One region of the Pontibacillus yanchengensis genome, then DNA from elsewhere that is predicted to be linked to it. Evidence: predicted binding sites of a transcription regulator. Region 1 holds the regulator's gene; the other holds the start of a gene.
What was found. Region 1 encodes Rex, which represses fermentation and respiration genes when NADH is low (regulators of the CRP and FNR family bind a similar motif). Its sites were predicted from a motif close to TTGTGAAATATTTCACAA; they were not measured.
Positions count from the first base shown of each region.

Region 2: pflB (formate C-acetyltransferase) is a predicted target of Rex. The motif match lies at 5,372-5,389, and genes of this name have one in related genera.

Region 1 covers NZ_WMEU01000009.1:4,411-12,545, reverse strand. Annotated here, with positions in the region: gene groL (chaperonin GroEL) at 1-630, opposite strand, end outside; gene groES (co-chaperone GroES) at 749-1,033, opposite strand; gene GLW08_RS19100 (CPBP family intramembrane glutamic endopeptidase) at 1,295-2,029, shown strand; gene GLW08_RS19095 (YdiK family protein) at 2,037-2,234, shown strand; gene GLW08_RS19090 (GNAT family N-acetyltransferase) at 2,319-2,849, shown strand; gene GLW08_RS19085 (MDR family MFS transporter) at 2,912-4,327, opposite strand; gene GLW08_RS19080 (redox-sensing transcriptional repressor Rex) at 4,692-5,360, opposite strand; gene moaC (cyclic pyranopterin monophosphate synthase MoaC) at 5,351-5,863, opposite strand; gene abc-f (ribosomal protection-like ABC-F family protein) at 6,239-8,135, shown strand, end outside.
Region 2 covers NZ_WMEU01000001.1:725,775-733,909, forward strand. Annotated here, with positions in the region: gene GLW08_RS03520 (BglG family transcription antiterminator) at 1-1,670, opposite strand, end outside; gene GLW08_RS03525 (PTS mannitol transporter subunit IICB) at 2,044-3,531, opposite strand; gene GLW08_RS03530 (amidase) at 3,854-5,284, opposite strand; gene pflB (formate C-acetyltransferase) at 5,448-7,694, shown strand; gene pflA (pyruvate formate-lyase-activating protein) at 7,729-8,135, shown strand, end outside.

The sequences.
Region 1 (8,135 bases):
TTCCATCTTGTCTTGGTCAGAAACCATGTAAGGAGATGCATATCCGCGGTCGAACTGCATACCTTCTACAACTTCCATTTCTGTGTTGAAGCCTTTAGACTCTTCGATTGTGATAACGCCGTCGTTACCTACACGCTCCATTGCTTCAGCGATTAGCTGACCGACTTCTTCATCAGAAGAAGAGATGGATGCTACTTGAGAAATGGACTCTTTGCCTTCGATAGGCTTAGAGATTTTCTTAAGCTCTTCAATCGCAACTTCTGTCGCTTTTTCAATACCACGACGTACCCCTACTGGATTTGCACCAGATGCTACGTTTTTAAGACCTTCTGTAATCATTGCTTGTGCTAGTACCGTTGCAGTTGTAGTACCGTCACCAGCGATTTCGTTTGTCTTAGAAGCAACTTCCGATACAAGCTGAGCGCCCATATTTTCGAAGTGGTCTTCTAATTCAATTTCTTTCGCAATGGTTACACCGTCGTTTGTGATAAGGGGAGAACCGTATTTTTTCTCAAGAACAACGTTACGTCCTTTTGGTCCTAATGTTACTTTAACAGCGTCTGCTAGACGGTCCACACCACGTAGCATGGATCGGCGTGCTTCTTCACTAAATTTAATATCTTTAGCCATGAAAAATAACCTCCTTGTAATGTAAGGTATTTCGTATTCATTTATCGATTTCACTGTGCTATATAGAGATTGGGCTTATCCCATTTTCCTCCCTACATAGCTTCAGCCTCATTGTTTATTAACCAAGTACTGCTAAAATATCGTTTTCACGCAGAATTAAGTATTCTTTGCCTTCGTATTTCACATCTGTGCCGGCAAATTTCGAAAAGATGATGTGGTCGTTTTCAGAAACCTCTAGTGCAACCTTTTCTCCGTTATCAGTTACACGGCCTGAACCTACAGCAACAACTTTACCTTCTTGAGGCTTTTCTTTTGCAGAGTCCGGAAGCACAATCCCGCTTGCCGTAGTCTCTTCTTGTTCAATAACCTCAATTACAACACGATCACCTAATGGCTTTAACAAATCAGACACCCTCCTCATTAGTCTTCAATATGATTTCTCATGTTATCTGATTTATTAGCACTCTCAATACGTGAGTGCTAACACATTTATTATCATAATGAATTGTTCAGAAATTTGCAAGTAGAATGATGTATTTTTTCCATAAAAATTTCCTCTTTATTTTTTAACTAGAATTGGAGTGCTAATGTTTAATGGTTCGTCTATATTTGTGTTACAATACGTAGAATGAAAGAAATGTGTGTGTAAAGGAGTCGTTGTATTTTGCCAAGACGATATTGGTATGTCATGTTAACCTATATACTTATGCAAGTTTCTGGTTTTGTAGGAGTTCCGCTCCTTGGAGCAATCTGGGGATTCGACCTTCAGAATCTTACAGGCAATCAGGAAAGTCAACTTATCGTGACATGGAATTTAATCAGTTTTCCAGCAGCCCTAATTATTATCCTATTACTACTTCGACCTGATATGAAAGAAACCTCCCTCACAAGAAAAAATTTACCAATAAGTAAACTATTAGGCTGGAGTTTATTAGGTATCATTTTAGCCTATGTGGCACAAATTATAGCTGGACTCATTGAAATGGGACTTGGCATCCCTCAGGCATCAGAAAACACGCAACAATTAATGAATTTCGCCAAAAGCATGCCAATCTTCATTCTGATCATCACAGTCTTAGCACCTATTCTTGAGGAACTGCTCTTCAGGAAGGTTCTATTTGGCTCCATTTACAAGAAAACAAACTTTATTATCGCAGCACTAATTTCTTCGTTAATTTTTGCTGTCGTGCACATGGATCTGATGCACACCATAAAATATACTGCAATGGGCTTAGTATTTGCCTTTTTATATGTACAAACTAAGAGAATCATCGTACCGATCATTGCTCATATGGCAATGAACTTAATTGTAGTACTGATTCAATTCACCATTGATCCAGAGCAAATTGAGCAATGGGAAAAACAATTAGAACAAGCTCAAACAATTATTGGAGGCTAAATCCTTTATGCGAACGTCACCTCTTTTGATGGCCTTCCTCTATTTCATTATGGGGGGTATCTTCACCTATATTGCGATTCAAAGTGTAGACGGCACAATTTGGAATTTCATCACGATTATTCTAGTCATCGTTGCTACATTTGATTTTGCCGTATGCATCCGTCTAGTAACATTGCACTTTAAGATGAAAAACTCAAAGAAATGAGAATAATACTTCTACAGAAAAGACAGACTCTCTTCGACATAAGGAGTCTGTCTTTTTTCAATCCTATACGAATGGAGTTATACGATGCTACTACGAGGAAAGCAAGTACAGTTAACAGCCCTACATAAAGAAGACCTAGACAAAATAATGGAGTGGCATCGAAACCTTACGTTCTTACGACAATTAGATGCAACGATTGCCCAACCCAAAACCAAACAAGAGATTGAAAAATGGTATGAGGATGCGACCTCAGGCAATGGCTTTCTATTTGCCATTCGTACCATTGAATCGGAAACACTTATCGGTTTTATAGAATTGGAAGGCATCCTCTGGAATCAAGGAAATGGATGGGTGTCGATCGCGATTGGTGAAGAATCCTATCAAAATAACGGATACGGAACTGAAGCGATGGAACTGCTGGTAGACTTTTCTTTTCAAGAGTGTAACTTACACCGTATTCAATTGACGGTTTTTGAAAACAACCCAAGAGCCATACGCCTTTATGAAAAGCTTGGCTTTCAAAAAGAAGGGGTCTATCGCGAATTCATTAGACGAGACGGTGAAATGTGGGACATGCTTTTATTTGGGCTATTACGGAAAGAATGGAGAGCCTGAGGGTTGAAATAGAAATAAAGAAAACCATGTCACCATGCAAGAAGCGCAATGACGACTAGTCGTCATTGCGCTTCTTTTGCGTCCTCTTCATCATCTTGTACCCCCTTCATAAAGAAGGAAAATGGTAATGCGATTAATACCAACGCAGTTGAAACCAAAAAGGCCTCATTCAACGTTTGCAACGTAGCTTCTGTCATATTTGGCTGACCGGCGGCAATTTGCACTCTTCTTGTTTCATAGTAAACAGAGAAGAAAACAATGCCTAATGATGACGCTATTTGTCGTAGCACGTTGTTCATGGCCGACCCTTGTGCAACTAGATGTTCTGGGATAGCGTTCATCCCTGCTGTCGTAGCTGGCATGTTACTGAATCCTAATCCCATGCCTCGGACTGCATTGAGAGCTAAGATAACCCAATAAGGAGTGGATAAACCAATGAAGCCTAATCCAGTCGTAGCACTGGCTAGTATAAGTAAGCCAATCGGAATGACCCATTTTGGCCCTTTTTTATCTAATATGCGACCACCAACAGACATAAAAATACCACTCGCAGCAGCTGCTGGTAAGAATAATAAGCCAGTTAGGACTTCACTCAATCCATATACTTCTTGTATCAACAACGGAAGTAAAAAGATTCCTGAGAACAAACCAATGGATGCAGAACCAGTTACAATCGTGGAAATGGCATAGGTAGGCACCTTAAACACCGAAAGATTTAGTAACGGTTGTTGCTGTTTATCTTCAAATCGAACAAAGGCAATAATAGCTACTATACCACCTACAATTAGAGCAATGTTACTCCACTGCGTTAGTGCCTCTAGTGTTTTTCCTCTTCCAAGAGCGTATAGCACACTCCCAACTCCAGCCGTAACAAGAACAAATCCGATATAATCAAATTTTAGTTCCGGGTTCGTCTCTGTTTCTTTTAAAAATTTCGTGGATAAGATAATCCCAATAATGCCGAATGGAATATTAAATAAGAATAGAAACGGCCATGCAAAGTATTGAATAATCACGCCGCCTACCGTAGGTCCAATAGCCGGGGCAACCATTGCTGCGACGCCGTAAATGCCTACAGCTAGTCCCCGTTCATTTTTCGGAAAGGCATTAAAGATAAGCGCCATGGCAATTGGCATCATCAACCCACCTGCTATCCCTTGTATGGCTCTTGATAAGATGACCAGGCCAAGACTAGGTGATAAGGATCCTGAAATGGAACCAACCATAAATATAATAAGTCCACTAATATATACTTTCTTCTTACCAAAGCGGTCTCCTAGAAAACCAGTAAGCGGCATGGTCATCCCCATCGCTACCATAAAAATGGTTAGCATCCATCCAACACTTACTGCGTCAGAATTAAAGATCTTAATGAAACGAGGTAACGTTGGATTCAGCATACTATTATTTAAAATGACCGTAAAGGTTCCAAATAGTACAGAAACCACAACAAGCCATTTCTTTGGAAGTCTACTCATTGTATCCCCCTTCCTCTTTTATTTCGTAACTCGAAGTATTTTTCTACTATACCATAGGCCCAAATAGGAAAGATAATATAATGTTTACCCAATTTCTTATTTATATGAAAAGTATGGATAGGCTACAACAAAAGCGCAAGTGCCCGTTTAGCGACGTATGGGCTGCGACCCACACGACGTGGGTTGGTTCAATGTTACTGCGTGACGTGGGCCTACAAGATGTAGGTCAGTTCGATGTCGCTGGGCGCTGGAGCTGGATGTAGCCTCTATAACCTATTAAATTATACAAAAGCAAATTTATTATACTTTCTTACACAAAACAAAAAACTCGCAAAATGCGAGCTTTTTGGTAACACCTTTTATATTATTCTTCAGGCTCTTCCTCTACTTCTTCTTCATCCATAGGATAATGTTTCAAAAAGTAAACTAGGGCCTGCAGCTCTACTGCTAAATCAATGTGGTGAACACGTACATGGCCGGGCACATTAATTCGTGCTGGTGTGAAGTTTAAGATACCGATTACACCCGCTTCAATCATGCGATCCGCGATTGCCTGGGCAGCTTGTGCTGGTACCGTTAAAATCGCAACAGAAACGTCTTCGTTCAAGCGTTCCTCCACTTCATCAATATGATAGACAGGAACACCTCCGATATCATCGCCTATTTTCTCAGCATTGGCATCAAAAGCCATTTCTATTTTTGTATTATTATTTTTCGTGAAATTATAGTGTAGGAATGCTGTACCAAGATTCCCTACACCAATCAGGGCTACTTTCGTTGTTTCATCTTGATCTAACGTTTTACGGAAAAACGTTACTAAGTAATTCACGTTATAGCCATAGCCTTTTTTCCCAAGTGCACCAAAATAAGAGAAATCTCTTCGGATGGTGGCGGAGTCTACTTTGACAGCTTCACTCAATTCTTTAGAAGACACTCGTTGCTTCCCTTGACTATGTAAGTTATTGATAAACCGATAGTATAGTGGAAGCCTTTTGGCTGTGGCCTGGGGTATTTTATTTTGATCTAATTCCATGGGTCCTCCCCCTCGTCTTCGGGCGATCTATGATAATCACCAGATTTACCACCTGTCTTTTCTAGTAAGTACGTTTCCCCAATAATCATACCTTTATTAAGTGCTTTACACATATCATACACGGTTAATGCAGTAGCAGACGCAGATGTGAGCGCCTCCATTTCCACACCGGTACTACCTTTTGTCTTCACCTTTGATTGGATTGTTAAACGATATCCTCTCGTTTCTTCTGTCCACTCAAAGGATACATCAATCCCTTTTAACGACAATGGATGACACATGGGAATCCAATTCGATGTATTTTTTGCTGCCATAATGCCAGCTACTTGTGCTACACCCAATACGTCTCCTTTTTCTAGTTTGTTTTCTGAGATGGCATTATATATTTCTTCATCCATCAAAACACTGCTACATGCAATGGCAGTACGAACGCTATCCTGTTTCTCTGATATATCTACCATATGTGCACGACCTTGCTCATTAAAATGAGTAAACTCACCCATACCAATACCTCCTTATACCAAAAGCGCAGGCGGGGAGATTCAACTTGTGTGGATAAGATACTTAGATCTTATCTTAAAGAAAAGCGCACGCGACTTGTTCAACCCAAGGGGTAGGCGCTAGAGCTGGACATGTAAGCGCTAGAACTTATCACTTTCTTTTCTTTAAAAAAGCTAACTCGCCCAGTCTTTACCTCGTGACAAGTACAGACTCTATTCGATAAGATCAAAGTAGCCTGTTATCCATATCTATTATATGCACTAAATTGTACCAAAAAAGATTCCTATCGTATATTATTCTGACATGCATGATGAAAGCGATCACCTTGCTTCTAACGCCAAGCATAAGATACACTTAACACATTGAGGTGAACGAGCATGATTTTATTGCAAGCCAATGATATAACAAAACGCTATGGCGCTGATCTTATTTTATCTAATATTAAATTAGAAGTACACACCAATGATCGGATTGCCATTGTCGGTCGAAATGGTGCGGGTAAATCTACCCTACTAAAAATAATGGCAGGAGAACTTCCATATGAAGGCGGAGAACTCCATAAACCTAAAGAAGCTACATTAGGCTATCTCGAACAACACACAGGCCTTGAATCGGATAAAACGATTTGGGATGAAATGATTAACGTTTTCGCTCATCTCCGTGAAATGGAACAAGAATTACGCACAATGGAACAGCAAATGGCTGACCCTGATCTAATAGAAGATCAAACTCGTTATCAAAAGTTATTAAAAGATTACGATGAAAAACAATTACGTTTCAAGAATGAGGGCGGATATCGGTACGAGGCAGATATCAAAGCTGTCTTAAACGGGCTCCAATTTAAGGAGTTCGACCTTAATACAAAAATTGCGACACTAAGTGGTGGTCAAAAAACGAGACTAGCGCTAGGGAAGCTACTTTTATCCAAACCTGATATTCTCATCTTGGACGAGCCTACGAACCACCTAGATATTGATACGTTAAACTGGTTAGAGCAATATCTCCAAGGGTATGAAGGAGCCGTCGTTATCGTTTCCCACGACCGCTACTTTTTAGATAAGGTTGTGAACGTTGTCTATGAAATTTCCCGTCATTCTTCTGAAAAGTTCCTCGGAAATTATAGCAACTACCTTGATCAAAAAGCTGCTAACTATGAGCGCGACTTAAAACGATACGAGAAACATCAAGCCGAAGTGAAACGGATGGAAGACTTCATTCAAAAAAACATTGCTAGAGCGTCTACAACGAAACGTGCTCAAAGCAAGCGAAAACAGTTAGAAAAGATGGAGACAGTCGAAAAACCGATGGGGGATGAAAAGTCAGCTAAGTTTTCTTTTGATATTAATCGTCGAACTGGGAATGACGTTTTAAAAGTAAGAGACCTTACGTTCCAATATGACGACATGAACAAGCCTGTCTTTTCCAATGTAACCTTTGATTTAAATCGACTGGATCGACTTGCTCTTGTTGGCCCAAACGGAGTAGGAAAAACCACATTACTCAAAACCATCACCGACTTCATGCAAGCAAACCATGGCTCTATTCAGTACGGCGCTAACGTACAGATAGGGTACTACGACCAAGAACAAGCCAGACTTCAATCAAAAAAAGAAGTGTTACATGAATTATGGGATGAATATCCTAACATGGATGAGAAAGATGTTCGTACCGTGCTTGGTAATTTCTTATTCACAGGAGAAGACGTGCTGAAATCAGTAAATTCCCTTAGTGGTGGCGAGAAAGCTCGGCTAGCGTTAGCAAAGTTAATGCTAGAAAAGTCCAATGTTCTAGTATTAGACGAGCCTACCAACCACTTAGACTTAGATAGTAAAGAAGTATTAGAATCTGCTTTAATGGACTATCCAGGCACAATCCTATTCGTTTCTCACGACCGTTACTTCATCAACAAAATTGCGACGCAAATTTTAGAGATGCAAGGAGATTCCACAACCCTCTATCTTGGAAATTACGATTATTATGTAGAGAAAAAAGAAGAGGAACAAGAAATTGCTGAGTTTGAGCAACAATCCAATCCCGACTTACAAGAAGCCACATCTGATAACAAACTAGATTATCAACAAGACAAGGCCCAAAAACGCGAAGCAAGAAGACGACAACGCCGTATCGAAGAAATTGAAGCAGAGATTGTGGAACACGAAGCGAAGATTGAGGAAAATGACGATTTATTATGTCAGCCTGATATTTATCAAGATCATGAGAAATCCCTTGAGCTGACCGAAGAAAACAACACCTGTAAACAAAAGATTGAAACAC
Region 2 (8,135 bases), on a different contig from region 1:
ACATTTGGAGCAGTGATGTTTTGCACCATTATCCCATTCAAAAGTTGACTAATCGTATTGGCATAACGTTGAACCGACTCAATGGACATGCGTATAGCTTGTAGTGTTTCGTCTTCTTCCTCTTTTTCTACTGATTGTGAATTATTTCTCGTTATTTGACCGGTAAGTTGTACCCGTCTTATTGCATGTTCAATTTTGTGAATGTCTTGTTTTGGTAAAATTGGGCTTACTTGCACATAGTCTTCATACTCAACCAGTCCCACAGTCGATATGATAAGATCATATTCTTTTGTATCAATTTGATTCAAATCAAAAAGGGAATGATGCTCGACTTCTTCTATTTCTTTAAATTGTTTTGTTAATTTAGCAGCCAAAATCTTAGCTGTTCCGATACCACTCGCACATACAACAAGAACTCTTAGACCTCTTGTGTTCTCAACATTGAGTAAAGCTGAAGCAAAGTGCATCACGACAAAAGCTGTTTCCTCTTTTGGAAATTGAAATTGTGGGAAAACGTGATGAAGTGAAGCCTCTATTGTATAAAACAATTCAGGGTAGTCCCTCTCTATTTGTTCCGTTAAGGTATTGTGTATCTCCATTTTTTGTTGAAGGCGATACACACTAGGCTTTAAATGAACGACAAGGTCATTAAGTAATCGCTCTGATTTATTCAGATTTACACCCATTCGTTTCGATACTGTGGCAATCAATTGCTTTGCTTTAAAAGCAATGCTCAAACTTGAATGCTCTAATAGCTGGCCTTGATTGTATCTGGCTTTTGCACCCATTAAATGCATGGTAATATATCCTGTCTCGGCTTCTGGAATCGAAAGGTCAAACGTATGCGCCAGTTTGTTAATTAGGTGCTCTGCTATGACATATTCTTTTGAAGATTTAAGGGTATTCAAATATTCTTGATTCATCCCAATCGTTTCGCCTTTTTGAATCCGTTCTAACGCGAGAGCTAAATGTACAACAAGTCCTACATAAGCATTGTCAGCTAAGTGATAAGTTAACCTTTTTCGGACCTCATCAACATGTATCTTAATTGCCTTTAGCTTTTCTTTATTTACAAGGCCTAACAACTGCTCGGATACCTTATTTAATGAATCCTCTGTATAGTCCCCCATATTTTGCTGAAGAAACGTTAAGAAATCAAGTTCATCCATATGCTCCATAATAAGGTAGCTAATGACTTCCCGGATTTTTGCTTCTTCACCTTCTAACTGAACTCCGTATCCCCTCTTACGTATAAGTTGGAGCTCTGAGGAAACTAAATCCCCTTCAATCTTATCAAGATCGTTACTGATGGTTGCCACAGTGACACCAAGTTCATTGGCTAACACCACCAATTTAACTGGATCTCCCGCTTCAAGCAATCTGGACAATATAATAACCTGTCGTTCTTCAGGTGTATAATCAATAATCTTTTGTTGATACACTGTTTGTTTAACTTGTTGTTTCGCTTCCTTTGTACCTTCAATCCTTAATCCTTGCCCTGAAAGCTTTTCGAGTTTTAAATCAAATTGTTGAAGCACTTCTTCAACGCCCTTAATGTCTCGATGAACGGTACGCGTACTGACCTCTAACGTATCAGCAATATCCTTAATAGAAAGAACTTCTTCATTTTCTAAAAAAAATTCGATTATCTTCCGTTCACGACCTGTCATATACACACCTGCTCCACCTCCCTTCCTGAAGCTGCAATATGATTCAGGACTATACTTTTATCATAAAACGAATACTAATAGAGATACAATGCTAAGAAAAATCAACTTCGTCTTGCTTTATGTGACAAAATTTAATTGTAAGAACAATAGCTCAGGTGACCTCTTAGCAACATATATACTAGGGCCCATACGATATGGGTTGGTTCGATATTGACTTATCGTAAAGAGGAACAGAAAGTTGCTAGTCGCTGGGCGCTGAAGCTAGTCATGTAAGAGCCAGAACTTACGCTTTCTTTACTTATAAAGAAAAACTCAGAGCCCCTTGGTCAAAGAAAGAGTCTGATTCAGTAAACCAGACTCTTCCCCACTTTATTTAGGATTCATTTTTCAACTCACTAACTAGTTCATCATATTTAGGACTATTTAGAAAATTATCAACTGAAATATGGTGAGCATTTGGAACTTTCTGCACGGCACGCTCTGTTAGATCTTTATGAGTGATAACAATATCAACATCGCTTGGAAGATCATTGATGGCCATATTGGTTACATCAATATTGATATCTGCTTTCTTGAATTTATTCTTCAATAGCGATGCCCCCATTGCACTGGATCCCATACCAGCATCACAAGCAAAAATGATTTTCTGCACTTCTTGTTGGTCCACATCAGGTACTTCACCTGAAACGGAAGTATCTTGTCCTTGCTCTACTGCTTGCTTAGAGTTTTCAACCTCTTCGGATGACTCTTCACTTTTTATTTTGTCAGAAACTTTACTTTTCTTGCCTTTCATTTCTTCCATCTTTTCTGTAGCCTGATTAATATCTTCTTCCTCTTGACTACTTAATCTTAGAATAATGGAAGCGACGATAAAGGAAGCAACAGTTGCTAGAAGTACTCCTAGTATGACAGGGATGAAGTTCCCTTTTGGTGTTAGAGCAAGGAGTGCAAGAATACTACCCGGTGAAGGTGTAGACGTCAATCCCGCATTAAGTAGTGCGAATGTTGATGTTCCTGTTACACCACCAGCAATAACAGCTAAAATTAATGAAGGCTTAGAAAGAATGTAAGGGAAATAAATTTCATGAATGCCTCCAAAGAAGTGAATAATAGCAGCACCTGGAGCTGATTGCTTGGATACGCCCTTACCAAATACGATGAATGCTAATAGTACGCCAAGTCCAGGACCTGGGTTTGTTTCTAATAGAAATAAAATGGATTGTCCTGTATTTTCTGCCTGATCCACAGCAATTGGACTTAAGATACCATGGTTAATCGCGTTATTTAAGAACAATACTTTCGCAGGCTCGATAAAGATATTAACAAGTGGTAATAGACCTGCGTTCACTAGTACTTCAACAGCAGAAGCTAATACGTTTGTTATACCATTTACGATAGGTCCGATGATGTAATAGCCAAACATGGCTAATAGTCCTCCACCGATACCTGCTGTAAAGTTGTTCACTAGCATTTCAAATCCTGATCGAACTTTTCCTTCAAAGAACTTGTCAATATACTTGATGGTGACACCACCAAGTGGTCCCATTAACATTGCTCCCATGAACATCGGGATATCAGCACCTACGATAACCCCCATGGTTGCAGTGGCACCTACTACTCCACCTCGAAGTCCATGCACTAATCGACCACCAGTAAATGCAATTAATAGTGGTAATAGATACGTAATCATTGGACCAACAAGCTGAGCTAGGTCTTCGTTTGGCGTCCAACCTGTTTCAATAAAAAATGCAGTAATTAGTCCCCATGCGATAAATGCGCCAATGTTTGGCATAATCATGCCACTCAAAAAGCTACCAAACTTTTGAACTTTTGCTCTAATTCCCGTTTGTTGTTCACTCATGATTTTGTTCCTCCTTTGTCGTCTCTTTTTTCTTTTTATCTGTACTTTTATAGTAAAGCGGTTACACCCCTTTTCTCAATACAATCTAAATGCACGTTTGACAAACTCACTATGACATAATTAAAAAAGCCTCCATGACAGTAGTTGCATACCTTTTTTCCAAAAAATGATTAGCGTTTTGTTGTTGCAAAGATGTTATTGCTTCATAAGATAGTTATAAAAATACCATTCTATTTCCAGCTTGACCATTGTAGCTTAAAGAGTTATCTAAACCACATAAATTAAGCACACACTTTTATATAGTGCGTGCTTGTGACTGGATTTATGTATTCATCAAATCAATCTCATCATAACGATGAATCCAAGGTTGTTTACCTTCTAACTGAGCCGCTAATTGGAATAACTTCTTTTCATCCCCTACTCTGCCGGTAAATTGAACTCCAATAGGGATGTTCGTTTCTGTCCAATATAAGGGTACACTCATCGACGGTTGACCGGTAACATTAGCAAGTTGGGTGAAGCTTACATAATTAAGCATCGTATCGAACATATCTTCTTCAGCATCCTTCTGATTATCAAATGCTCCAACTTCAGCAGGAAGTCCGTTCAATACTGGAGTGACAAGGATATCATAGTTTTCATGAAAAGCTAAAACTTTTTTACCTGTCAGTTGCAACCGAACTCGTGCCTCTTCATACTCTAGAGCTGTTAAACTCATTCCTTTCATATAGACATCATAGGATAATGGCTCTAGATTTTCATCGCCCGGTATTGTTCCAGCAAGTAACCCCATATGCTTAATAATAACCGACCCACTTCCAATCCAAACAGTAATAAAATCTTTAGCGAATTGAAAAAAGTCAAACTCTGGTGTCTCATAGCTAACATCATGTCCTAACTCTTTCAAAAGTGTAACCGTATTATATAAAGCCGCACGATTTTCTTCTGAGATGGTAACTTGATGATTCCAGTCCGGTGAAATTGCAACCTTTAACGTTCTTGGTTGTTTGTACACTTCATTTAAGAACAAATCATCTTCCCCAAAGGAAGGATACCCCTCATAAACTCCTTTTCCTTTTATGACATCTAAAAGCGCCGCACTATCTCTGACCGATCTTGTTAAGGCATGACTTACCGCAAAATCATTCATATAAATTCCATAAGGACCACGACCTCTGGAAGGCTTCAATCCAAACACACCACAACAAGAGGCTGGGATGCGTATGGAACCTCCACCATCACTTCCATGAGCAAAAGGAATCATACCAGATGCAACTGCTGCCGCTGATCCTCCACTCGAGCCCCCTGCTGAGAGGGACAAACTCCATGGATTACGTGCTGGACCTAAGTATCGAGGATCCGTTGTAGGAAGGAATCCAAATTCAGGTGTATTTGTCTTCCCAACAAATACAAGTCCAGCTTTTTTGTATCGCTCTACATATATATCATCCTCGTTGGCAATATAACCTTGCATCATTTTTGAACCAGAAGATACTGGATATTCTTTAACTTGATTTAAATCTTTCATAAGAAAAGGTAAACCAGCTAAAGTCCCGGTATGTGTATTCGCTCTTTCTGAAGTAATGGAAGCATCTTCAAACATCGTATGTACTACTGCATTTAGTTTAGAATTATATTGCTTGATTTTTTGTATGTAATAATCGGTTATCTCTTGGGAAGATAGTTCACCATTGTCCATCAATAATTTCTGACTAAGTGCATCTTGATGCCGGATTCGCTCCTCTATGTTCATCTTCATTCATCCCCTTATAGAAACATTTGTTTTAAACATTATACATATTTGTCACTATCGTCCAGAAAAAGTTCATAAATCATTCATATGTGAATACCTTCACAATATTAAATCTCCTATATAATGATAATAGAACCAAACACAACCTTAAGGAGGTTTTACAATGATTACGACTGCTCTAACCCCTTGGAGACTTTTTCGTAAAGGAAAATGGCAATCAGAAGTTGATGTTCGTGATTTTATCGTGCAGAACTATACGCTTTACACCGGTGATGACTTTTTTTTACAGGCTCCTACCTCAAAGACAGTTGAACTATGGAAGAAGGTTATGAAGTTAACTAAAGAAGAAATTGAGCGTGGTGGAGTATGGGACATGGATACTAGAATCCCATCATCTATTACTTCTCATGGACCAGGATACCTTGATCAATCTCTAGAAACAATTGTAGGACTACAAACAGACATACCTTTCAAACGTTCTATGCAACCCTATGGTGGCATTCGAATGGCAAAGATGGCGTGTGAATCATATGGATACTCCTTAGATAAAGAGACAGAAAGAATTTTCACAGATTATCGCAAAACACATAACCAAGGTGTTTTTGATGTGTACACAGAAGATATGAAAAAAGCAAGAAAGGCTGGAATTATTACAGGTCTTCCTGATGCCTATGGTAGAGGACGCATTATTGGTGATTATCGAAGAGTAGCCCTTTATGGGGTTGATTTCTTACTAGAGAAAAAACAAGAAGATTACAATCAACTTGAACATGACGGTGTGATGACAGAAGAAATTCTTAGAAGCCGTGAGGAACATGCTGAACAAATCCGTGCACTACAAGAATTAAAAGAGATGGCTGCCTCGTACGGGGTTGATATTTCGAAACCTGCCCAAAACGCACAAGAAGCTATTCAATGGCTTTATTTTGCCTATCTTGCTGCAATAAAAGAACAAAATGGCGCAGCAATGAGTTTAGGTCGTGTGTCTACTTTCTTAGATATTTATATGGAACGTGACTTAAGCGAGGGTACCCTGACCGAGCAAGAAGCCCAAGAGTTAATAGATCATTTTATAATGAAGCTCCGCCTTGTGAAATTCGCACGAACACCAGAATATAATGAATTGTTTAGTGGCGATCCAACATGGGTGACGGAATCTATAGGTGGAATTAGTCTACATGGTGACCCTCTTGTAACAAAAAGTTCGTTCCGATTTTTGCATACATTAACTAATTTAGGACCAGCACCTGAGCCTAATCTAACTGTATTGTGGTCAACAAAACTTCCGGAAAATTTTAAGAAGTATTGCGCAAAAGTCTCCATTGAAAGTAGTTCTATACAGTATGAGAATGATGATCTTATGCGCGAGCAGTACGGGGATGATTACGGTATTGCCTGTTGTGTGAGTGCAATGAAAATTGGCAAACAGATGCAGTTCTTCGGTGCACGCGTTAACTTAGCCAAAGCACTATTATATGCAATCAATGGCGGTATAGATGAAAAGCTAAACATGCAAATGACACCTCCTCTCCGTCCGATTACATCAGACATATTGGCTTTCGATGAGATAATGGAACGATATGACCTAGTACTAGAATGGCTGGCTAAATTGTATATGAACACGTTAAACGCAATTCATTACATGCATGATAAATATTCATATGAACGGTTTGAAATGGCTCTTCATGACGCAGAAGTAATGCGAACAATGGCTGGTGGCATAGCGGGCTTAAGTGTTGTCGCTGACAGCTTAAGCGCAATTAAACATACGAAAGTTCACGTACTCCGTAATGAGGAAGGATTAGCAGTGGACTATCGTATTGAAGGTGATTTTCCAAAGTACGGAAACAACGACTCATTAGTCGATGACCTTGCCGTAGACATTGTGAAACGATTTATGAATAAGTTTAAAAAACATCCAACATATAGAAATGCGATTCCTACTTTATCTATTCTAACCATTACATCTAATGTGGTATATGGCAAGAAGACCGGGAATACACCTGATGGGCGTAGAGCAGGTGAACCATTTGCTCCAGGTGCCAATCCGTTACATGGCCGAGACACATCTGGTGCTTTAGCATCGCTAAACAGTGTGGCAAAACTTCCATATGAATATGCTCTTGATGGTATATCCAATACGTTTAGCTTCATTCCAAAAGCTCTTGGTAAAACGCTAACGAATCGAATTGACAATCTAGTCTATATCCTAGACGGCTATGCGGTTAAAGAAGGTCACCATCTAAATATTAATGTATTTGAAAAAGAAACATTATTACACGCTATGGAACATCCTGAATTATATCCACAATTAACAATTCGAGTTTCCGGATATGCAGTCAACTTTGTCAGATTAACAAAAGAACAACAACTTGATGTCATCCATAGAACTTTTCACGAAAAATTATAAACCCAAATAATGTAAATAAAGGGAGGTAGAACTCATGAAAGGAAGAATTCACTCAATTGAAACATGTGGTACAGTAGATGGTCCTGGACTGCGTTATGTTTTATTTTTACAAGGCTGTCTCTTACGATGCCAATTTTGCCATAACCCTGATACTTGGAATATCAACGGGGGATACGAAAAAGATGTAGATACGATCATAGAGGATATTCAAGACTACCTCCCTTATATCCAAGACCATGGAGGCATTACGGTAAGTGGAGGCGAGCCATTATTACAAATTGACTTTTTACTTGAGCTATTCAAGAAGTGTAAGAAAATTGGACTCCATACAACCATTGATTCATCTGGTGGTTGCTTCAACCAAAGTCCGACGTTTTTAAAAAAACTGAATGAACTGCTTAACTATACAGACCTAGTTCTATTAGACATCAAGCATACAGA